One region of the Vibrio sp. ED004 genome, then DNA from elsewhere that is predicted to be linked to it. Evidence: predicted binding sites of a transcription regulator. Region 1 holds the regulator's gene; each other region holds the start of a gene.

Region 1 (7,704 bases):
CAGGGTGAACTTCTGGGAATGCCGCTACTGAAATATCAAAGTCGTGACGAGACTTAAGTAGTTCAACTAGATCAGATGCGTACATCTCTGGCGCGCCGCCGCCTGCTGGAATATCACCACGTAGAGCAACAATGCTCTCGATACCATTAGCCCAGTAATCGTCGGCGATTTGAATCAGCTCTTCGCGGCTAGCATCAATACACGTTAGGTGTGGCGCTGCGACTAGACCTGTTTGGTTTTTGATTTCTTTAATGATTGAGTGGGTACGATCACGTTCACCCGAGTTTGCACCGTAGGTTACTGATACAAATTTTGGCTGAAGTGTTTTAAGACGGTGAACAGAATTCCACAGGGTCTCTTCCATCTTCTCACTGCTTGGTGGAAAAAACTCAAATGACACATTGATGTTGTCAGAAAGCTCAGCGATATTCTGATTTAAAGCGTCGATATGACTAGCGTGTGTGTATCCCATCTTACTCTCCCTGTGGCAAAAGCGACCACTAAAATCTCAAATCCTCAAACGACGTTTAGACGTCTATATGTCTGTAGGATGTATTGAATACGATTTAATGTCAACAGATCCATTATGAATTTTTCTCAAGTAGATCGTGAGTAAAACTCAAGTAGTTAGATGGCTCGCAAAGCAGAAATAATGTAGAAAAAAGGCTGAAAAACACATCGTGCTTTCAGCCTTATTTATCTTAGTGAATAGTATGCCATTTAGACACTAAAACAATTGATCTAAGTATTAAACCAACCGATCTGAGTATCAGAACAGACTAGACATTCTGTTTAGGTCTGATTGAATTGCACCTGCCGTTACTTCACGACCGGCACCCGGGCCACGAATAACCAATGGATTATCTTTGTACCATTTGCTCTCAATCGCAAAGATATTATCGCAAGGCAGCAAGTTCGCTAGGGCGTGTTCTTTAGATAGGGCTTCAACGCCTACCGTTGCCTTACCATTCTTCTCTAAACGCGCTACGTAACGCAGAACCTTCTGTTGAGAGTGCGCTTTCTCTAAGCGCTCTGCCAACTCTTCACTCAGTACAGAAGCCTTATCAAAGAAGTCATCCACCGACAGATCTTGCAACTCTTCAGGGACCAATGATTCCACTTTTACGTTTTCAGGCTCGATGTCTAAACCCGATTCACGAGCCAGAATCACCAGCTTACGCATTACGTCTGAACCATCGAGGTCAGCACGAGGATCAGGTTCAGTCAGGCCTTGTTGCCATGCTAAGTCAACCAACTCGCTGAACGGCACTGTGCCATCAAACTGTTGGAACAACCAAGATAACGTGCCCGAAAAAATACCAGACAACGCAATGATGTCATCGCCACTTTCACGTAGGTCACGTACCGTGTGGTTAATCGGCAATCCAGCACCCACTGTCGCGTTGTACAACCAATGACGGCTGATCTTCGCGAAGGCATCTTGCACCTGATGGTAGTACTCGCTTGATGCAGAGCCTGCCACCTTGTTGGCCGAGATCAAGTGAATACCTTGTTGGGCGATTTGCAGGTATTTTGCTGCAAGTACAGGGCTCGCAGTCACATCCAGAACCACTGCTTCGTCATAACCTTGAATAGAGCCTAAACGCTCTAACCAATCGTTACCATTGTTGGCAATCGCTTCGTCGTCAAAGCGCTTACCTACCGAAGTCGCATCTATGCCTTGGTCATCGAACCAATAGGTTTGGCTATCAACCACCGCAACCAATTCAAAGTTCATTCCACGACGCTTTTCAAGTTCCGCTTTCTGCTCAGCAAACAGGCTTAACCAGCTTGAACCAATGTTGCCCTTACCACATAAAGCAATTGCAACACGCTTCTGCGCTTGGAATAGTTGAGAGTGAATGCCTTTCACTAGGCTTGAGGTTTCACTCTTACGAATCACTGCCACTAAGCTCAAGCCAGAGTTAGCTTCTGAGATGAACTCAACCGGCGAGCTCTTGAGCTGCTGGTAGAAACCGTAACAATGGTTCGGGTTCTTAGTTACGCCAGCTCCCACGGCAGCAATCAAAGAGAAACCCTCTTTAAGCTTAATCTCAGCTTCAATCGCGTGATCTTGTAGATATTCTAAAGCGCCACCAGCGATCTCTTCAGTGTAAGCAAGACGCAAACAGTGCTGATCCGGTTCAAGCTCATAAGCAAGAGGCTCAAGTTGAGCGCGCTTAAGCCCTTCAAGCACTTCGCTCTCTAGACGGTCGAAGTCATGCCCGTGACCAAACGTCAGCTGAACGATAAGCACTTCATCCAAGGAGGTAATGATTTTTGCACCACGACCCGATGCCAGTACACGCTCTATCTGTGTAGAGCCCGCCTCTGGCTGGTAGCTGCAACGTAAGCTTAAGTCCATGGCACTTTGAGCCACAGGCTGTAGCGTTCGGCTGTGAAGCACTGGAGCCGCTAGACGAGCAAGTTCACTCGCTTCATCAAGGCGAAGCAGAGGCAATAAACACGCATCCGAAACCAAACGAGGGTCTGCGCTGTATACACCAGCGACGTCACTCCAAATCGTTACGCGTTCAACCTCAGCCAATGCACCAATCACAGTTGCAGAGTAATCCGAGCCGTTACGGCCGAGTAGAACCGTTTCACCTTCAGTATTTTGAGCCATAAAGCCAGTAATCACGACACGGCAATGTGCATGCTGCGCCAAGGCTTCTTTAATCAGAGGATAAGAACGTGCGCGGTCAACTTCAGGTTGAGCACCCACTTCTGCACGCAAAAAGGCACGAGCATCTTGAGCTACCGCTTGTAAATCATGTTGGCACAACAAAGCAGCTAATAGACGTGAAGACCAAACCTCACCGTGTCCTAGAACTTGTGCTTTTTGCGCTTCGCTTAGAGGAGCAGTTAGCTCACCCAAAGCGGTGAATTCTTGTTGAATGGTGGCCGTTAGCTGAGCCGCAGACTCACCTTCAAGCAGCGCTTCAATCAGCTCAAGTTGGAACTGACGAAGTGCTTGCAAACATTCGTGGGCGATACGACCATCTTTGTCGAGCGCTTCAACAAACTCAATCAAGCGGTTAGTGGTTTTACCCGCTGCCGATACCACGACCAAGTCAGTGGCTGATGAGTATTCTCTAAGAATATTGACCACGCGTTGGTAACACTCAGGATTCGCTAAGCTGCTGCCACCAAATTTATGTAGCTGGCGAAAGGTTGCCATTATTAACCCTCCCCTTCAGCGATAAAGCCTTGTGTCTTTTCAAACGCTTGCTTAAGGTCATCAATCAAGTCTTCAGCATCTTCAAGGCCAACAGAAAGGCGCAGTAACTGTTGAGAAACGCCCGCTTCTGCCAGCGCTTCTTCGCCCATCGCACGGTGAGTCATCGACGCTGGGTGGCAGATTAAGCTTTCCACACCACCCAGCGATTCCGCCAAAGAGAATAGCTCTAACTTATCAACAAAGTACTTAAGCGCTTCGAATGAACCTGCAAACTCAAAGCTCAGCATTGAGCCAAAGCCAGACTGCTGTTTCTTCGCGATATCATGACCTGGATGTTCAGGAAGGCTTGGGTGGTAAATAGTGCCGACGAGATCTTGTTGCTGCAGAGACGCGAGGATTTCACGTGAGCTCTCTTCGTGAACTCGCATACGCGCACCTAGCGTACGAATACCACGTAGAGTCATGTAGCTATCAAATGGTGTGCCGGTCGCACCAATACAGTTGCCCCACCATGCTAGCTCTTCAGCGTGCTCTTCCGTTTTCGTGACGACAACACCACCAATAACGTCTGAGTGTCCGTTGATATACTTAGTGGTTGAGTGAATAACAAAATCTGCACCTAACTCTAAAGGCTTTTGGAACACAGGAGTCAAAAACGTGTTGTCGACAGCAACCAGAGCACCAACCTCTTTCGCTTTACGACAAGTTTCTGCAATATCAACCACACGAACCAAAGGATTCGATGGTGTTTCAATTAAGATCAACTTTGGCTTAAGCGCGATCGCCGCATCCAGTGCCGCTTGATCCGATTGATCAACGAATAGAACTTTGAAGTCACCTTTCAGTGAGCGAGTGTTAAACAGACGGTAAGTACCACCGTAGCAGTCGTGTGGCGCGATAATAAGATCATCGCCACCTAAGAAAGCAGAAACCCATAAGTTTAGCGCCGAGGTACCACAGTTAGTGACCACCGCACCTTTGCCCGATTCAAGTTCAAACAGTGCCGTTTCTAATAAACCTCGGTTTGGGTTACCAGAACGGGTGTAATCGTACTTTGGCACTTCACCAAAAGCGGGAAACCCATAGTTAGTCGAAAGATAAATTGGTGGGACAACGGCATGGTGTTGCGTGTCTGACTCGATACCAGTACGTACTGCGATTGTTGCTGGCTTCCGGCTGCTCATAGGTGCTTCCTTACAAGTTTTGCGTCTGAGAATCACAGCTGCTTGTCGGCATTTTGCGGCTGTGTTAGATATATGTTATTCACTTTACTTTCATAAACGTGAGACGTCAACACTTCTAGACGTCTATATGTCTTTGCTTATAGCGGTAAATCCCGCTAAAATCACCACTATTAATTTATTCTAACAACTAAAGTGATGAAGGTACGCAATGGCCGACTGGAATGGTGAATACATAAGCCCATATGCTGAGCATGGAAAGAAAAGCGAACAAGTAAAGAAAATTACAGTTTCTATCCCTCTAAAAGTGTTAAAGGTTCTAACTGACGAGCGTACTCGCCGCCAGATTAACAACCTACGCCATGCAACAAACAGTGAGCTACTGTGCGAAGCCTTTCTACATGCGTACACAGGCCAACCACTACCAACGGATGAAGACCTTCGTAAAGACCGCCCAGACGATATTCCTGCTGAAGTGAAAAAACTGATGACAGAGATGGGTATCGAGTTTGAAGCGTTTGACGAAGAATAAAAACAACTCAGTCACTGCCTTCATTATTGATTCGCTCTAGCTGAACCCTATTGATCACATCGTGCATTGTTTTTATGACTGCGCTGTGAATGATAGACATAAAAAAACCGACTCCAGATGAGTCGGTTTTTTATTATTCTTTTGCGCTCAATTGAGCAGCAGCTATAAAAAGCTATTACGCCATATAGTTAGCAGGCATCTCGATACGAGCAACGCCAGACTCAACAGCCGCTTCTGCTACTGCTTTTGCTACGCGAGGAAGTAGACGTGGGTCCATTGGCTTAGGAATGATGTAGCCTTTACCAAATTCCAGTGCAGTTTCACCCGCCGCTACCAGTACTTCAGCCGGAACTTCTTCTTTCGCCAATTCACGAATCGCTTTAACCGCTGCCAGCTTCATTTCATCATTGATTTCGCTTGCACGCACATCTAGCGCACCACGGAAAATGAATGGGAAACAAAGTACGTTGTTTACTTGGTTAGGGTAATCACTGCGGCCTGTACCCATGATAAGGTCAGAACGAACTTCATGAGCAAGCTCTGGCTTGATCTCTGGATCTGGGTTTGAACATGCAAACACAACTGGCTTATCAGCCATTAGCGTTAGTGCTTCAGCTGGAAGCAGGTTAGGACCTGATACACCCAAGAATAGGTCAGCGCCTTCGATAACATCTTCAAGCGTGCGCTTGTCAGTGTTGTTTGCGAACAGCTCTTTGTATTCGTTTAGGTCGTCACGACGAGTGTGGATCACACCTTTACGGTCAAGCATGTAGATCTTCTCACGCTGAGCGCCACACTTAATCAGTAGCTCCATACACGCAACCGCTGCTGCGCCAGCACCTAGACAAACGATCTTACACTCTTCTAGCTTCTTACCTTGAAGCTCGATCGCGTTCAGCATACCTGCTGCTGTTACAATCGCAGTACCGTGTTGGTCATCGTGGAATACTGGTACATCACAACGCTCAATCAGACGACGTTCAATCTCAAAACAGTCTGGTGCTTTGATGTCTTCTAGGTTAATACCGCCGAATGTATCTGCAATGTTCGCAACTGTATCAACGAACTCATCGATTGTGCGGTGTTTTACTTCAATATCGATAGAATCTAAACCAGCAAAACGCTTAAACAGTAGCGCTTTGCCTTCCATTACTGGTTTAGAAGCAATAGGACCAAGGTTACCTAGGCCAAGAATCGCTGTACCGTTAGAGATAACAGCAACCATGTTGCCTTTACCTGTGTACTTATAGACGTTATCAACGTTCTGTGCGATCTCGCGAACAGGCTCAGCCACGCCTGGGCTGTATGCAAGTGCTAGGTCTTCTGCAGAGTTTGCAGGCTTCGTCAGTTCTACGGCAATTTTGCCTGGAATCGGGAACTCATGATAATCAAGAGCTTGCTGACGGAATTGTTCTTGAGGCGATAATTCTTGAGAGGATTGAGCTTGGCTGCTGTCTTCAGACATAGGTGTAGGTTCCTAGGATATTATTATTTGGGGGATCTTGTTCATGTTAATGGATGTACTTCAAAGTTCCTAGGTGGTTGAAGCCTCTGTCTCATTAAAAAACGAAATTTCACTACTAATAAGACCAGTGAGCAGTTGAAATTACTATCGCTTGTTGAACTTTCGTGCAGAATTTTGGTGACGAGTGATAAGCAAGGAATTGCCGTGCAATAGAATAAAGAGGCAACTGATCGTTACGAGAGATGGATACTTTAATGGGAGTCAGTGATTTTACAAATTGCTGGCAACAAAAAAGGACACCGAAGTGTCCTTTTTATGTCTAAATAGCGAGAATTACTTCTTGCTAGAAAGAGCACCGAAACGCTTGTTGAAGCGATCAACACGGCCGCCAGTATCTACGATACGTTGCTTACCAGTGTAGAACGGGTGACATTTGTCACATACGTCTAGGTGGATTGATTCTTTTGCTAGCGTTGAGTTGAACTCAAATGTGTTGCCGCAAGAACAAGTAGCAGTAACTGCTTTGTATTCTGGGTGGATTCCAGCTTTCATGGGATAACCTCAAGTAGGCCGTGTCGCTATACGATTCTAAGCCGCACACCACACGTAGTTTAAAAAAGAAATAAAGACACCGCATTCGCACAATAGAGTGACGAAGCCATACCTTTAAGGCGCAGTATAGTAATGAATCTATAAGGCAGGATCAACTGATTTGATACATTTTTCACCAATTGTGTCTTTATTTCCTTTTTCAGAAGAAGCGTTGATTGAAATTTGGGGATGATAGATGTCTTCATGCGTTAGCTTGCCCTCTCTTATTCAAACTGCTCCTCGAATTTAACCGCCTTATCCTTTAGACTGTTCGCTCTCGTCAATTCAGATAAAGCCGTCCCTTTATGCGTCCAATGATTGCCCGTGTGGCACTGCCTATTCCACTCGACAAGCAGTTCGATTACAAGATTCCAAACCACCTATTTCCGATAATTGGTGGACGAGTCTCTGTGCCTTTTGGACGACAAACCTTAACCGGAATAGTTACGGCTCTGGTTAACGAATCTGAATTCGAGCTAGACAAGCTCAAGTCAATTAAAGCGCTTTTAGATAACCAACCTGTTTGGCCGGAATCTGTCTACTCACTGTTAACGTGGTGCAGTCAGTTCTATCAATACCCATTAGGTGAGACCTTTGCCAATGCCCTACCGAGTGCGTTACGTAAAGGCAAAACGGCCGACTTCGCGACACTGGTCGAATGGCAGTTAACGCCATCAGGCCGAGACCAACTGATGCAAGGCTTTGGTCGCGCTGTCAAACAAGCCAAAGTGATGCACATGCTTGAGCACGGTCC
Region 2 (7,704 bases), 1.9 Mb from region 1:
CAAGTTAGATACAGAAGCTATTTTGGCGCAATGCCGAAGTAGCCTAAGTGAAAGTAAAAAGGTCATACTTACTGCGCAGTTTCGCAGCCAGCTACCTATCATCAATATCGCTTCACTGTGTAATGAGAAGCGCAAATCATTGATCAATATTGAGTTGCTAGGATGGGATGAAGAAAATCGCCTTCCTTACTCTTTTAGTAGTTTCTAGGTTATAGCAGTTTCTAGGTTATAGCAGTTTCTAGGTCATAAGAGTTTCTAGCTTATAGCGGTTTCTTGGTAACAGCAGTCTCTAGTCTTTTGTGTTTCTATGTTGAGTAAGCCCACAATACATGGGCTTTACTTCAAATGCCTGCCGCCATCAAGGTGTAAAGTTCTTCCTGTCATGTAGTAACTGGCCAACACAAACTTGATGCCATCTATTATTTCCTCAAAGCCAGCTTCTGTGGGGATCAGAGCTTTTTGCAATGCTTTGGTTTTATATGCCTCATCGTCATGATCATTGAACTTAATCATGGCTGGGGAGATGGTATTTACTTTCACTTTGGGAGCCAACATTGCTGAGAACGACAGAGTCAGGTTGTTTAGCGCAGCTTTACTGGCGGCGTAAGCGATGTGTTTTTTACTGCCTTTTTCCGCAACGTAATCACTGATGTGGATGATGTCTGAAGTTTGATCGCCAGACATCAGTTGATCTTTGAGTGTTAAGTTGACTAGATAAGGCACAGTAGCGTGGATCGTCATCATCTGGTGCATGATGTGTGAGGCATTTTCGCTTGGATTATTCTTGTTCTCAGGCTTCCAGTCCGAAGCGTTGTGTATTATGGCTCGGAGTGTCTTATATTCTTGGCCGACATAATGAAGAAATTCTTCTAGGCTGCTTTGTTGATAAAAGTCGATCTGTTGCAAGTCGGCGCCACTGTCGCGCAACAGTTGCAGTTGAGGATAGTCGCTGCGGTAGGTGCCAACCACGTTGTATCCATCCGCTAAAAGTTGCTGCGCCAGTGCAAAGCCGAGTCGCTTTCCAACGCCAGTTATCAGTATCGTTCCACTCATCGTAAAAACTCAGCTCTAGTTTGAGGGTTAGTTTTGAAAATACCACCGAGTGCGGTTGTTGAGGTTTCAGAGTTTGCATCCATGACGCCTCTGGATTTAACGCAGTAGTGGGTTGCTTTAATCGTCACGGCTACGTTTTCGGTTTCAACAAGAGTTTGAATCGCAACTAAGATTTGCTGAGTAAGGCGTTCTTGTACTTGAGGGCGCTGAGCAAAGAATCGAACAATGCGGTTTATTTTAGACAGCCCAAGAATCTTGTTTTCAGGGATGTAGGCTACTTCCGCTAAACCATCGATGGTGATGAAGTGATGTTCGCACGTCGATGTTAAGTCGATATCCGATACCTTAACCATTTCATCAACGGACATTTTGTTGTCGATAACGCTGATCTTTGGGAAGTTGTTGTAATCGAGCCCTGAAAAGATCTCGTGTACGTACATCTTCGCAATGCGGTGAGGGGTTTCAGCAAGACTGTCATCAGTTAAATCCAATCCAAGCGTACTGACCACTTCGGTTAAGAGTCCTTTGATGCGGTTGTACTTTTGGTCGGGGGTCATTTCGCTCGCTGTCATTGGGGTTTCAAGTCCTTTTGCGAGCAAAGCTTCTCTTACTTTTTCGGCTTCTGTATTCAGCATGACTCTCTCCTTATGAATTCTTGTCGTTGTCTGCTTCATAGCTTAGGGTGAGCGAAACAGAGTCGGCAAAACGTAGCGCATGAGGCTTGTCGATTCTAACTTGAGCGTATTTCACCCATGGATGATCGATACAGATACCGAGTACATCGCTGGTCAATTTTTCCAAAAGCAGAAATCTTCCTGATTCAACGTGTTGAATGATCTTCTTGCAGATGTTTTTGTAGTTGAGCGCGTTGTCTACATCATCAGAGAGACAAAGGTTGTTGGCGGGATAGTGGATTTCTGCATTGATAACGATGTCTTGTTGCTTAGACTTTTCTTCTTCGTTGAAACCGATGAAGGTTCTTAGTCTCAGGTTTGTGATGGTGATAATGGCGTTGTGATTCATAACAGTGTCCATTCCTTAGAAAGTGAAGTCAGTTACGTGCTTGTTTTAAGAAAAGATCAGTAAAGTTCAGGTGATTAAGAGTTCAGTCGTTCTTGTTGCTGCCGTTTTTTTCAGTCATGTACGGGCTAAGTGAGGCTAAGCTCGAAAGGGATGGGTTCGGTTTTCTGGCTCAACTGATCGAAGTTTTCCCAGAGCTGATGAAACGAAATGTCTAGAGTGGGGTGGCGTTCTTGCGCGGCGATATCAACTAATGGCCTAAGCACAAATGCGTATTCGGTGATTTCGTCTCTCGGCAGCTCTACACCATCGATAATGCCCACTTGATTGCCATAAAGAAGGATGTCGATGTCCATCGTACGTGAAGCGTAGGCTTTGGTTTGGCGCTTGCGATCGTTCTCTGCTTCGATTTGATGCAGAACTTCAACCAGTTCGGCGATAGGGAGGTCACATTCGAACCCAACGACTAGGTTGAGGAAGTTATCTCCTTCAAACCCAACAGGCTCGCAATCGTAGAAATTAGAAATGTGCAGGGGTGCAAAGCGTTCATTCAATGCTTTGAGAGATTCTGTGACGTGATGTTCGCGGTTAATGTTGCTTCCGATGCTGACATAGACGTTAGCCATAGTATTTCCTTTTTGTTTAAGGAACCTATACGTCCAACTCGCGATGAAGATCAGCTATGCATCCTCTTAAAGGCAGGAAGATAAAAGAAAATACAGTTCGGTCGTAAATCTTGTCTGTCTTTGAGCCTTCAAAGTGATACTTGCCAGCTAGAAAGTACCACGAGTAAAAATTCAGCCTGTGAAGGTTCTGGATTACCGTCTTTAGAAACTCAATTTCTACAACGTTCCATCTTTGATAGTGATAGAATCCCCGCATCAGAATTATCGAGAATCTAGGTATTTATAAACAATGTTTATCCATCACGTTAACGGCATCGACTGGCTGGTGATTACTGCTTTTGAAGAACTAAAACCGATGTTTATCGAAGATGCTGGTCCAATTCCATCTTACTTCTCGACCGCCAGTGAATTGAGCCTGATCGATCAAGCCAAGCGCAGCTATGGTTTTTTGCCGACACTCCGCGGTGTGGTCACAGACACCGGCACGTATCAAAGTAAAGATCTTGAAGAAGATTTGAACCCACAGCTTGCGTGTATCGTTGAAGGGCGAGGTCGGGTGTTTATCTATCATGGCGACTACGTGGCTTTCGTGGATGACGAGCAAACCTTCATTACTCGAATGGACTGAACATAATTCAGTATTTTTAGATCGGTGAATTGGTAGCTTAGTTAATTGGCTAATAGGTTAATTAGCTATGGATAAACCGCTCTGTTGATCAAACGAAGGCCTCGCATGTGCGAGGCCTTTTTTTGTATCGAATCAGGAGAAAGCCTCTTGAGGTATTACTTTTCCAAATTGCGCTTAATGATTTGTTCCACCACACCATTCATCGTTGTGGAGCTAATTTCAGGCTTCAAATACAGGGAATGATACTCAACTCCTGTGCGGTCTATGTAGGCTGCTTGTAAGCCAGCAGATAACGCACCATGAGTGTCCCAATCGTGAGTTGCCACAAGACGAAGGTTTTCGACAGGCTCTTTTAACGTTTCTGCTGCAAATCTATACACATCTGGATTAGGTTTGAAACTGCCTGTTTCTTCAACGGAAATGACAGTGTCGAAATAGTCTTCTAAGCCCGAGTTCTTGATTTGAGAAGTGATTAGGTCGAGGGATGAGTTGGAAAAAGCGACGGTTTTAAAGCCGTTGTTACGCAATTCAAGTAAAGATGCTTTGATATCAGTGTGCGGTGGTAGATTGGCAAAGGAAGTTAACAAGGCATCTTTGCTTTCCACCGTTAAATCACACTTGTATCTCTGTGCAATAGCGTCGAGCGCTGCATTCGCTAGTTCAGAAAAAGTAGACTTTACGTTTGTTGCGATGCAAACCGTTGAAGAGTGCAAAAGCTTTGAGAACCACAGCGATAGTGCATCCTCACTGCCAAATACCGCTTTAAATTTAGGCTGTAATGACTCCAAATTTAAAACCGTTTCGTTTATATCAAACAGTATCACTTCTTTATTCATGCGAAGAACCCAGATTTAATTGAATTTCGTACTTAAATAATCCGCTCTGATGACCCGGTTTTCAACCTCGATTTAAGTAACTTAAGCTTTGCTCTCTAATTAGAAAGAGGGCTGGAATGAGTCAGCGATGAACATGCCACTCAAATCTGGCGTTGCTTACTGAGTTGCAGACAACGCCAAATCTGAAATGATTTATTTAGCTTAATTTGCAGCTTCGATAGTGCCTTTGAAAGTGGTGTCTAAAAAGTCATTGATCTCTTGAGAGTGGTAAATTGAAATGATCTTTTTATACGTTTCATTGTTTTTGTCTTCTTCTCGCGCTGCCACAACCATCACAGCTAAAGGTGCGTCTTTTTTCTCTAAGTAAATGCCTTGTTTCTTAGGATCGAGTCCAGCCGACATTACGTAATTCATGGTGATTGCTGCTGCATCTACATCGTCAAGAGAGCGGGGTAGTTGAGCGGCATCCACTTCAACAAATCGAATGTTCTTCGGGTTATCAACAATATCGTTTAATGAAGCGTTGAAACCAACGTTGTCTTTTAAAGAAATCAGCCCAGCATCTTCAAGCAACAATAGTCCGCGCCCGCCATTCGTAGGGTCGTTTGGAATCGCGATTCGTGCGTTATCTGGGATAGAGTCAAGCGAAGTGTACTTGTTCGAGTAAACGCCCATACGCATCAAAATTGAACGTCCGATAGAAACTAACTTGCTATCATGATTGGCATTAAAGTTATCGAGAAATGGCTGATGCTGGTAACTATTCAGTTGGATACTTCCATCATCCAATGCTGCGTTAGGGGTGATGTAGTCTGAGAATTCGACGAGTTCAATGTTAATCCCTTGCTTTGCTGCTTCTTTAGCGACTGCCTGTACAACTTGTGCATGTGGGCCAACTGTCGCGCCAATCTTGATGACAGCTTCGTCTTTTTCTCCACATCCTGTCACGCCGAATACGAATGCTAATGCCAACAGGGATGCTGTGATTTTTTTGTAGCGGTTCATGATAACTCCATTTAATTAACCAAAAGACGTTTGGGTGTCTAGATGTCTATATTATCTATTTATAAAGTTGGGTCAATAGGTTTGTTAGAAGCAAAGTTAGATCGAGAAAACAAAGGCCTCGCACGTATGAGGCCTTTGGGTTTCGTTGAGTAAGGTATAGGGCAGTCACTTGAAATTTAAAGAAAACAGATTCGGTAATCTCGCCTATCAAGAAAGCTTTTGGTTAAAGAACTCAAGCGTGCGTGCCCATGCTAACTCAGCTTCTTCTTCAGCATATCGACCAGTTGAATCGTTATGGAAGCCATGATTCACACCGTCATAGATGTAAGCGGTATAGTCTGCTCCATTCTCTTTGAGTTCGGCTTCATAGTCTGGCCAAGTTGCATTCACACGTTTATCGATTCCAGCGAATTGGATCAGTAATGGCCCTTTAACGTTCTTTCTTAAATCAGGAGCGGCAGGAGTGCCGTAAAATGGAACGCCCGCATCCAGTTGCTCTGGCATTACCGCCGCCAACATATTCACGATATAGCCACCGAAGCAAAATCCTACAGCGCCTAGTTTTCCGTTACTTTTGTCATGAGACTTCAAGAAGTTCGCAGCGGCGATAAAGTCTTCTTCGATTTTCTCTCTGGATAATGATTTTTGCATTGCTCGACCTTCATCATCATTGCCTGGGTAACCGCCAAGCGAATAGAGTGCATCAGGTGCAAACGCAATAAACCCAGCGGCCGCGAGTCGTCTCGCCACATCCTTTACGTATGGATTTAAGCCTCTATTTTCATGAATGACCAATACAACAGGCGCATTACCCTCTAGCTCTTTGGGTACCACCAAGTAGCCATAGCCTTCTCCGTGTCCTTTAGGCGAAGGAAACTTCTCGTAGGTTGCTTTGATGGAAGGATCATTGAAAGAGACTTGCTCTGCCTTCGCATAATTAGGAATCAATGCAGACGTTAATGTTGTCATGGTTAATCCAAGTACAGCCAACCCGGATAGGCGAGCCATAAACTCTCGGCGATCAATCAGACCGTGTGCATATTCGTCGTACCAATCAAATGCTTCTTGGGGGATAGATCGAGTTGGATCTGATTGAGATTCTGTACTTTTATTCATAACTTTTCCTTGTTGTGAGTTGTTTGATCAATCAACTATAGTGGAAATCTTAATATATTTGAACGATCGCTCAATATCTTTTTGGCTATTTGTTATATCAAAGTACAAAAATTAGATGACAGTCAGATAAAACGACCACTTCGGAATCGATCCCCATGTCTCAGGTTTGTTTTTTTATTTGGGGGAGGGTCTAGCTCTAAATTGGCCTTTAAGAGCTAGGCATATTTACGGTCAATAAGGCAGTATGTTTCAATACAAAACGCTTGATTTTACTCTGGTATAATCTTTCCCCATAAGAGAAGCCTTAGCGTTATTAGAACTGTTTTGATGAGAGATAAAGATTAGATGTTGAAACTTTTGTGCCAGATAAAAAAATGGAAACTTGCAGCGTTTAGTTTGCTCATACTCATTGCCGCATTTTTTATCTACAACCAGTTTGGCAACCGTATGTCCCGTGTCGACGAGGCAAACTTTTTGATCGGGCAAATGAATACTGTGTTGGATGCCGCTGAGCAATATTCTCGTGATAATGGTTCTTTGCCTCCAATTACTTCCGATACCGACACCAAATACGGATACTTAAACATCAATCACTTAATTGAAAATCCGGGCCTATCAACATGGAAAGGACCATATCTACCTTTTGACGATACTTGGATAGGTGGCGATCAGTACATCGATCATCCCGATTACATAGCAACGCAATTACTGCTTAAAGAAAAGGGCAGCCAATGGGCTCGAGGAAGCTCAGAGACAGGTTGTGAATCGTCGTCAGCAACCTGTTCTCTTGCGGCTTGTATCTGGTTGGTACCAACAAAAGTGGCACAAGAAATTAATCAAATTATCGATGGCACCACGAGTATCGAAAGTCCTAATACGACCGGAAAAGTACGTTACGACAAAGCTTTTGGTGGCGCACTTGTATGTATGATTGGAGATGACTATCCAATTCCTTCTACACAGCCTAACTAAGTCGTTTCTAATTACCTTACTGGCAGCTTAGTCTTTGTTTTTACCTGACCAAAGGCGAAGCTGGATTCAATAGAAGCAATATTGGGCAGGCGAGTTAGTTGTTTACGGATAAATTGCTCGTAGCTTTTGAGTGACTCGCTCACTACATGTAATAGGTAGTCGTGATTGCCTGTCATTAGAAAGCACTCCAACACTTCATCAATTACTTCAATGTGTTGCTCAAAATCTCGCATGTTCTCTTCTGTCGGCTTTTCAAGCTTCACCAATACAAACACATTCACAGGTAAGCCACACGCTTCTTGATCTACGCTGGCGTGATAGCCGCGAATAATCCCTTGTTTCTCCAGTGCTCGAACTCGGCGTAAGCAAGGTGAGGGGGATAGCGCTACGCGATCGGCCAACTCTTGATTAGTCAGGCGAGCGTTGCTTTGCAGTTCAGCCAGTATTT
Region 3 (7,704 bases), 200 kb from region 1:
CGTTTAGGTCAGCACGGATAAATACGCGTTTACCTGCAAGTTCCAGGTCAGTCATCTTGATCACAGACATGATTTGTCCTCTCAAATTTAAATAAAAATAAAGTTTTGGAAACTCAGCAACCCTGCTAAGCCTATAAATTATTCAACTGGTAATTCTTTAACTACTAGTAATATGTGGACACTTAGTATTTATTTCAAGCTAAAAAATAAATAATCCGCACATTTGCTTCTAGGTCTTACTTCTTGCCTTCAGAAGCTTGCATTGCGAGAACCGTATCCAGCATTCGGTTCGCAAAGCCCCATTCATTGTCACACCACACTAGCATTTTTACTAAGTGGCCGTTGCTCACTCGAGTTTGTGAACCATCAACGATTGCGCTATGGGGATCGTGATTAAAGTCGATGGAAACGAGCGGCGCTTCAGTATAGTCAACTATATTGTGTAATGTACACTGGGACGCATTAACAATGGTTTGATTTACGTCATTAACTTTCACATTTGTATTAATTGTGACACTTAAATCCATCGCTGTTACGTTTACCGTTGGTACACGCACAGATATCGCTTCGAACTTGTTAGAAAATTTCGGGAAGATTCTTTCAATACCTTTATGCAATTTGGTATCGACAGGAATGATGGATTGGCTCGCAGCTCGAGTACGGCGAAGGTCGCTGTGGTACGCATCAATCACTTGTTGATCATTCATTGAAGAGTGAATCGTTGTGATGGTACCGGACTCGATGCCAAAGGCGTCATCAAGAACCTTAATGATAGGAACAATACAGTTGGTGGTGCATGAACCGTTGGAAACGATTCGATGGTCGGCCTCGATGGTATCGTGATTCACGCCATAGATAATGGTGTTATCAAGGTCGTTCGCACCAGGATGTGAAAACAGTACCTTTTTCGCCCCAGCAGCAATATGCGCTAGGCCGTCAGCTCGGCAACCGTAAACACCGGTACAGTCGAGTACAATGTCCACCTCAAGATCACGCCAAGGCAACAACTCAATATCAGCGAGGTGCAAGATACGAATCGTATCAAACTCACCTTTATCTTCCGCACCAATGCCGTGATGGACATAGATGTGCTCTTGGTCGTTGGAGATCTTCTTACCGAAGCGGCCGTGACTGGTGTCGTACTGCAATAGGTGAGCCATAGCATCAGGCTGAGCAAGCTCATTGACAGCTACTACTTTGATTTGTTGGCTTTTGCCACTTTCATAAACAGCGCGTAATACATTACGCCCTATTCTTCCAAATCCGTTTATCGCGACTTTTAGCATAGTTCCGTACATCTAACCAAAATTTCGTGCAACAGATGATAACTGAATCCTACCCAAAAGGCATTACTTGAATAACTCGGTCTACCTAGGACAGTTTGATCTGCTGCTTGTAGGGATTAGTCTAGGAGAAAACAAATCCCAGATACAAAAAACCGAGCTCAGCGCTCGGTTTTTTCCTGCATTTAACTGTTAGCACAAGGCCATCAGTCAATGATTAAGCAAGAAGCTCTTTCGCTGTGTTTACTACGTTTTCAGTAGTGAAACCGAACATCTTGAATAGCTCGCCAGCTGGTGCAGATTCGCCGAACGTTGTCATACCGATGATCTTGCCACCGAAACCAACGTACTTGTACCAGAAGTCAGCGATGCCAGCTTCTACTGCGATACGAGCAGTAACGTCAGATGGAAGTACAGACTCACGGTATTCAGCGTCTTGTTTGTCGAACGCGTCAGTTGCAGGCATAGATACTACGCGTACTGCTTTACCTTCAGCCGTTAGTTCAGCCGCAGCGCTAACCGCTAGCTCAACTTCAGAACCTGTTGCAATGATGATTAGCTCAGGCTTGCCTTCACAATCTTTCAGGATGTAACCACCCTTAGCGATGTTAGCGACTTGCTCAGCGTTACGATCTTGTTGTGCAAGGTTTTGACGAGAGAAGATTAGAGATGAAGGACCATCTTTACGCTCAATAGCCAGTTTCCAAGCCACTGCAGATTCAACTTGGTCACATGGACGCCATGTGCTCATGTTTGGAGTCAGACGTAGAGAAGCGATCTGCTCAACCGGTTGGTGAGTAGGACCATCTTCGCCTAGGCCGATAGAGTCGTGCGTGTAAACTTGGATGTTCTGAACTTTCATCAGAGCAGCCATACGCATTGCGTTACGCGCGTATTCCATGAACATTAGGAATGTTGCACCGTATGGTACGAAACCACCGTGCAGAGCGATACCGTTCATGATAGCCGTCATACCGAATTCACGTACACCGTAGTGGATGTAGTTACCAGAGAAGTCAGTTGCTTCAAGAGACTTAGAACCCGACCACATAGTTAGGTTAGAAGGCGCAAGGTCAGCAGAGCCGCCCATGAATTCTGGAAGCATTTGACCAAACGCTTCTAGTGCGTTTTGAGATGCTTTACGTGAAGCGATGTTTGCTGGGTTAGCTTGAAGATCAGCAATGATTGCGTTTGCTTTTTCTTCCCACTCAGCTGGAAGTTCACCGTTAGTACGACGTTTGAATTCTGCTGCTAGCTCTGGGTAAGCCGCTGCGTATGCGTCAAACTTAGCATTCCACGCTGCTTCTTTCGCTGCACCTGCTTCTTTCGCATTCCATTCAGCTGCGATATCAGCTGGAATTTCGAAAGGACCGTGTTCCCAACCCAATGCTGCTTTAGTTGCTGTGATTTCATCAGCGCCTAGCGGAGCACCGTGACAGTCGTGCGTACCCGCTTTGTTTGGAGAACCAAAACCGATGATAGTTTTAGTACAGATAAGCGTTGGACGAGGATCCGCTTTAGCCGCTTCAATCGCAGCATTGATAGCATCAGAATCGTGACCATCTACCGCTGGGATTACGTGCCAGCCATATGCTTCAAAACGCTTAGGTGTATCGTCAGAGAACCAACCTTCAACTTCACCATCGATAGAGATGCCGTTGTCATCCCAGAAAGCAACCAGCTTACCAAGACCTAGCGTACCTGCTAGAGAACATGCTTCGTGAGAGATACCTTCCATCAGACAGCCATCACCCATGAATGCATAAGTGTAGTGGTCTACGATGTCGTGGCCTTCTTTGTTGAACTGTGCAGCCAGTGCTTTCTCAGCCATTGCCATACCAACAGCGTTAGTGATGCCTTGACCTAGAGGACCCGTCGTTGTCTCGATACCAGGAGCGTAACCGTACTCTGGGTGACCTGGAGTCTTAGAGTGCAGTTGACGGAAGTTTTTAAGGTCTTCAATTGAAAGCTCGTAACCTGCAAGGTGAAGCAGAGAGTAAATCAGCATTGAACCATGGCCGTTAGACAGGATAAAACGGTCGCGGTCAGCCCACTCTGGGTTTGCTGGGTTGTGGTTCAAGTGGCCACGCCAAAGAACTTCAGCGATGTCAGCCATGCCCATAGGTGCGCCTGGGTGGCCTGAATTTGCTTGTTGAACACCGTCCATGCTAAGTGCGCGGATTGCATTGGCTAGATCTTTACGAGAAGGCATGTCTGCTCCTGGATACATAAGCGATTTAAAAAAGAGATTGATGCTAAAGTTTTCATTTTTATTAGCGCGGGTATTCTCTCAAACGACTATAGCGACTGCAAACGTTTTACTGGCATTTTAACGGTCATTTTTCGCAATTTTCGATCATTTACATCACTTAGCAACGGCTTATCTCAAACGATACGCAAACGTTTAGTTATGACATATCATAAAAAAGAGCTTGTAATTCGACCGCTGGAATTTAGAATAGCCGTCTAGATGTAGAAACACCTACAAAATATACTGTATTTAATGGCGGCGCTTCCTAGCTTGCGACGCCATAAAACTATTTACACCAAAACCTAAAAGTGGAGCTCTCATGGCTAAGCACCTATTCACTTCTGAATCTGTTTCAGAAGGCCATCCAGATAAAATTGCAGACCAAATCTCTGATGCTGTTCTTGATGCCATCTTGGAACAAGATCCAAAAGCACGTGTTGCTTGTGAGACTTACGTAAAAACCGGCATGGTTATGGTTGGCGGTGAAGTAACAACGTCTGCATGGGTTGATATCGAAGAAATCACTCGTGAAACAGTACGTGAAATTGGTTACGTTCATTCTGATATGGGCTTTGACGCTGACTCTTGTGCCGTTCTAAACACAATTGGTAAGCAGTCTCCAGACATCAACCAAGGTGTTGATAAAGCTGATCCTAAAGAGCAAGGCGCTGGTGACCAAGGCATCATGTTTGGTTACGCGACTAACGAAACACCAATTCTAATGCCTGCTCCAATTACTTACTCTCACCTTCTTGTTAAGAAGCAAGCTGAAGTACGTAAGAGCGGCAAACTTGACTTCCTTCGCCCAGATGCGAAATCTCAAGTAACATTCCAGTACGACCAAGGTAAAATCGTTGGTATCGATGCTGTTGTTCTTTCTACTCAACACTGTGATTCAGTAACAACTCCGGATCTACGTGAAGCAGTAATGGAAGAGATCATCAAGCCAGTACTACCATCAGAGTGGATCAACAAAGACACTAACTTCTTCATCAACCCAACAGGCCGTTTCGTAATCGGTGGACCAATGGGTGACTGTGGTCTAACAGGTCGTAAGATCATCGTTGATACCTACGGCGGCGCAGCTCGTCACGGTGGCGGTGCTTTCTCTGGTAAAGATCCATCAAAAGTTGATCGTTCTGCAGCTTACGCAGCACGTTACGTTGCGAAAAACATCGTTGCTGCTGGCATGGCTGACCGTTGTGAGATTCAACTGTCTTACGCTATCGGTGTTGCAGATCCAACATCTATCATGGTTGAAACGTTTGGTACTGAGAAAGTAGCTCACGAAATCATCATTGAAGCTGTTCGTCAAAACTTCGACCTACGTCCATACGGTCTTCAAGAAATGCTGAACCTTCTTCAGCCTATCTACAAGCAGACTGCAGCATACGGTCACTTCGGTCGTGAAGAGTTCCCTTGGGAAGCGACTGACAAAGCAGCAATCCTTGCAGACTTCGCTGGCCTAAAATAATTTAGCCACTGCGATTTGTTTCTTTAAAGCCCTTACTGCTTAGTAAGGGCTTTATTTTTATGTACTTACCAAACTTTTACTCGCAACACCCTTCTTTCACGCCCTTCTTTACCGTTAACCACTAAGTATAAAAAGCCGCCGATAATTTGTGTTTTCTAACACTACTGACAATAGTTAAGGTAACTCCTAGGCGATCAAGCTCACATTTAACTTAAATTAATTCAGTCTGATAACGCTCGTTAAATGCACGCTAGAACAAAAACTGGGATGACAAAGAGCAATTTAGCTCAGCACCATAACTCTCACACACGCCACATCGATGAGCCTTATGGAATTATAACTAGGACGTTATTTAACTAGGGGGATCTATGCCTCGTACCGCGCACCCATCCGAACTGAACGATAAAAAACACAAGGTCAGCGATAAGGATTACGCTCGTACCATTCCTTGCAACCAAATCAGTATTTCCGCACCCTTTCATTGGTTGTCACTTGCTCTGCATGACTTAGTAAGAATGCCATTAATCAGCGCATTTTACGGTTTGTGCTTTATGGGAGCGGCAATCGCCATTGTTCAGCTTGTCCAATGGCAAGGAACACATTTGGTCGTAATGCCAAGCCTGATCGTGTACATGCTGATAGGACCTTTTCTTGCTCTGGGCTTGTATGACGCAGCCTGGGAAAGAGAAAAAGGACACAACGCCAGCCTATTCCATTCAATGAAAGCCATTACTCGCAACTCGACTCATCAATGGGCCTTTGCGATTGTATTAATGGTCGCGATGATATTCTGGATGCGTATCGCCGCTCTGTTGCATGCTTTGTACCCATCAGTCCAAGGCGCTCCATTGGCAGAGTTTGCGCCCTTCTTGATCACGGGTTCTGTGATTGGATTTGTTATCGCCAGCTTAATCTTCAGCATCTCAGCATTTTCTATCCCATTGATGATGGAGAGACGCGTGGATGTAATGAGCGCAATCTTCACTAGCTTCAATGCCGTGAAATCCAATATCCCAGCAATGGTGGTGTGGGCAAGTATTATTTGTGCCGGTATTCTGGTGGGCTTTGCAACCTACGGCATTGGTATGATCGTCACCATGCCGCTGCTTGGTTATGGTACATGGCATGCCTATCACGAAATCATCAAGAAGAATCACCACCTATAAATTATCGCCAGAATAACGAGCAATGTTATGATGAGGCCTTAGCTTAAACGCTGAGGCCTTTTTTTGGAGTTAACAACGTTTGTCTTACACCCCGCAACAACATCGAGTAAATAAGAAATTGGCCGAGTGCCTAGCTATCGCTAATCAACATTTCTCTCGTGAATTCCCATGTCCAACAATCACTTACAAGTTAAGAGGCAAAGCAGCGGGAAAGGCCTACCTTCAGCTCAATGAAATTAAGCTCAACCATGTACTCTTCGCCGAAAATGAGGATGCCTTCATTAACGAGGTGGTGCCTCATGAACTGGCACATCTGATCACACATCAAGTATTTGGACGAGTGAGACCTCACGGTAATGAGTGGAAATACGTGATGGAAAAGGTATTCAACGTACCAGCCAAAACAACCCACAGTTTTGAGATTACCTCCGTGCAAGGCAAGACCTTTGAATACCGCTGCGACTGCACGGTTTACCCACTTTCGATTAGACGTCACAACAAGGTATTGCGCAACCAATCAAGCTATCGCTGCCAACAGTGCAATCAAACCTTGGCCTTTACAGGCACGCAACTTAGCTAACACCCAATACTCGGCACACGTTAGATTCAGTAGCCTGCTCGTTTTTCTTCAGGAAATAGCACTCCATCAAGTAGATGATTGAAATGTAATGGAGAAATCTATCACTTGAGTGCTAGACTGATATTTATCATACTTTTATCAGTCTTTTTCTATGCATAAAACCACTCCAAAAGTATTTGGCTTATCGGTGTCTTTTTACTTATCGATAGTATTTGGCCTACTGGTAACCCAAAGCGTTTTCGCCGCTCCACCAAGTTCATTCTCCAAAGCAAAAAAAGAAGCGGTGAAGATTTACCTTGATCACCCGACTTCATTCTATTGTGGCTGTGACATTACTTGGAAAGACAAAAAGAAAGGCATTCCAGACCTTGATGGCTGTGGTTATCAAGTACGAAAACAGCAAAAACGGGCGAGTCGAATTGAGTGGGAACACGTAGTTCCCGCTTGGCAATTTGGCCACCAGCGTCAGTGCTGGCAAGACGGTGGGCGCAAGAATTGCACTCGTAATGACAAAGTATTCAAATCCATGGAAGCCGATCTTCACAACCTGACTCCGGCCATCGGCGAGGTTAACGGTGATCGCTCCAACTACAATTTCAGTCAGTGGAATGGCATGGATGGAGTTAGCTATGGTCAGTGTGAAATGCAGGTCAACTTCAAGCAACGTAAGGTGATGCCGCCAGACAGAGCAAAAGGTTCTATCGCTCGTACTTATCTTTACATGAGCCAAGAGTATGGTTTCAAGCTATCTAAGCAGCAAACCAACCTGATGATGGCGTGGAATAAGCAATTCCCTGTCGATGAGTGGGAATGTACTCGTGATGAGCGTATCTATGCCATCCAAGGTAATCACAACCCATTTGTTTACCCAGCTTGTAAATAACGCCACTCGTATAACCCACATTCCTAACCGTCTCAAACAAGAGTTTCAGAATTGCCCCTGAAACTCT

The links. The regulator MetJ, encoded in region 1, represses methionine synthesis genes. The targets are predictions, from matches to a motif close to TTAGACNTNTANANGTCTAA.
Region 2: the regulator MetJ is predicted to act here: its motif matches at 5,199-5,218, upstream of ITG10_RS14885 (MetQ/NlpA family ABC transporter substrate-binding protein).
Region 3: the regulator MetJ is predicted to act here: its motif matches at 3,742-3,761, upstream of metK (methionine adenosyltransferase).

Annotation. Positions count from the first base shown of each region.
Region 1 is NZ_CP066149.1:1,440,995-1,448,698, forward strand. It holds gene metF (methylenetetrahydrofolate reductase) at 1-472, opposite strand, end outside; gene ITG10_RS06480 (bifunctional aspartate kinase/homoserine dehydrogenase II) at 770-3,181, opposite strand; gene ITG10_RS06485 (O-succinylhomoserine (thiol)-lyase) at 3,184-4,365, opposite strand; gene metJ (met regulon transcriptional regulator MetJ) at 4,574-4,894, shown strand; gene ITG10_RS06495 (malic enzyme-like NAD(P)-binding protein) at 5,070-6,359, opposite strand; gene rpmE (50S ribosomal protein L31) at 6,693-6,911, opposite strand; gene priA (primosomal protein N') at 7,256-7,704, shown strand, end outside.
Region 2 is NZ_CP066149.1:3,307,143-3,314,846, forward strand. It holds gene ITG10_RS14850 (hypothetical protein) at 1-208, shown strand, start outside; gene folM (dihydromonapterin reductase) at 337-1,053, opposite strand; gene folE (GTP cyclohydrolase I FolE) at 1,050-1,688, opposite strand; gene folX (dihydroneopterin triphosphate 2'-epimerase) at 1,699-2,076, opposite strand; gene folK (2-amino-4-hydroxy-6-hydroxymethyldihydropteridine diphosphokinase) at 2,202-2,699, opposite strand; gene ITG10_RS14875 (hypothetical protein) at 2,989-3,327, shown strand; gene ITG10_RS14880 (haloacid dehalogenase type II) at 3,483-4,163, opposite strand; gene ITG10_RS14885 (MetQ/NlpA family ABC transporter substrate-binding protein) at 4,365-5,168, opposite strand; gene ITG10_RS14890 (dienelactone hydrolase family protein) at 5,376-6,284, opposite strand; gene ITG10_RS14895 (type II secretion system protein) at 6,630-7,256, shown strand; gene ITG10_RS14900 (Lrp/AsnC family transcriptional regulator) at 7,268-7,704, opposite strand, start outside.
Region 3 is NZ_CP066149.1:1,244,493-1,252,196, forward strand. It holds gene ITG10_RS05380 (phosphoglycerate kinase) at 1-70, opposite strand, end outside; gene epd (erythrose-4-phosphate dehydrogenase) at 237-1,286, opposite strand; gene tkt (transketolase) at 1,501-3,495, opposite strand; gene metK (methionine adenosyltransferase) at 3,854-5,008, shown strand; gene ITG10_RS05400 (DUF2189 domain-containing protein) at 5,377-6,174, shown strand; gene ITG10_RS05405 (SprT family zinc-dependent metalloprotease) at 6,254-6,754, shown strand; gene ITG10_RS05410 (endonuclease) at 6,906-7,637, shown strand.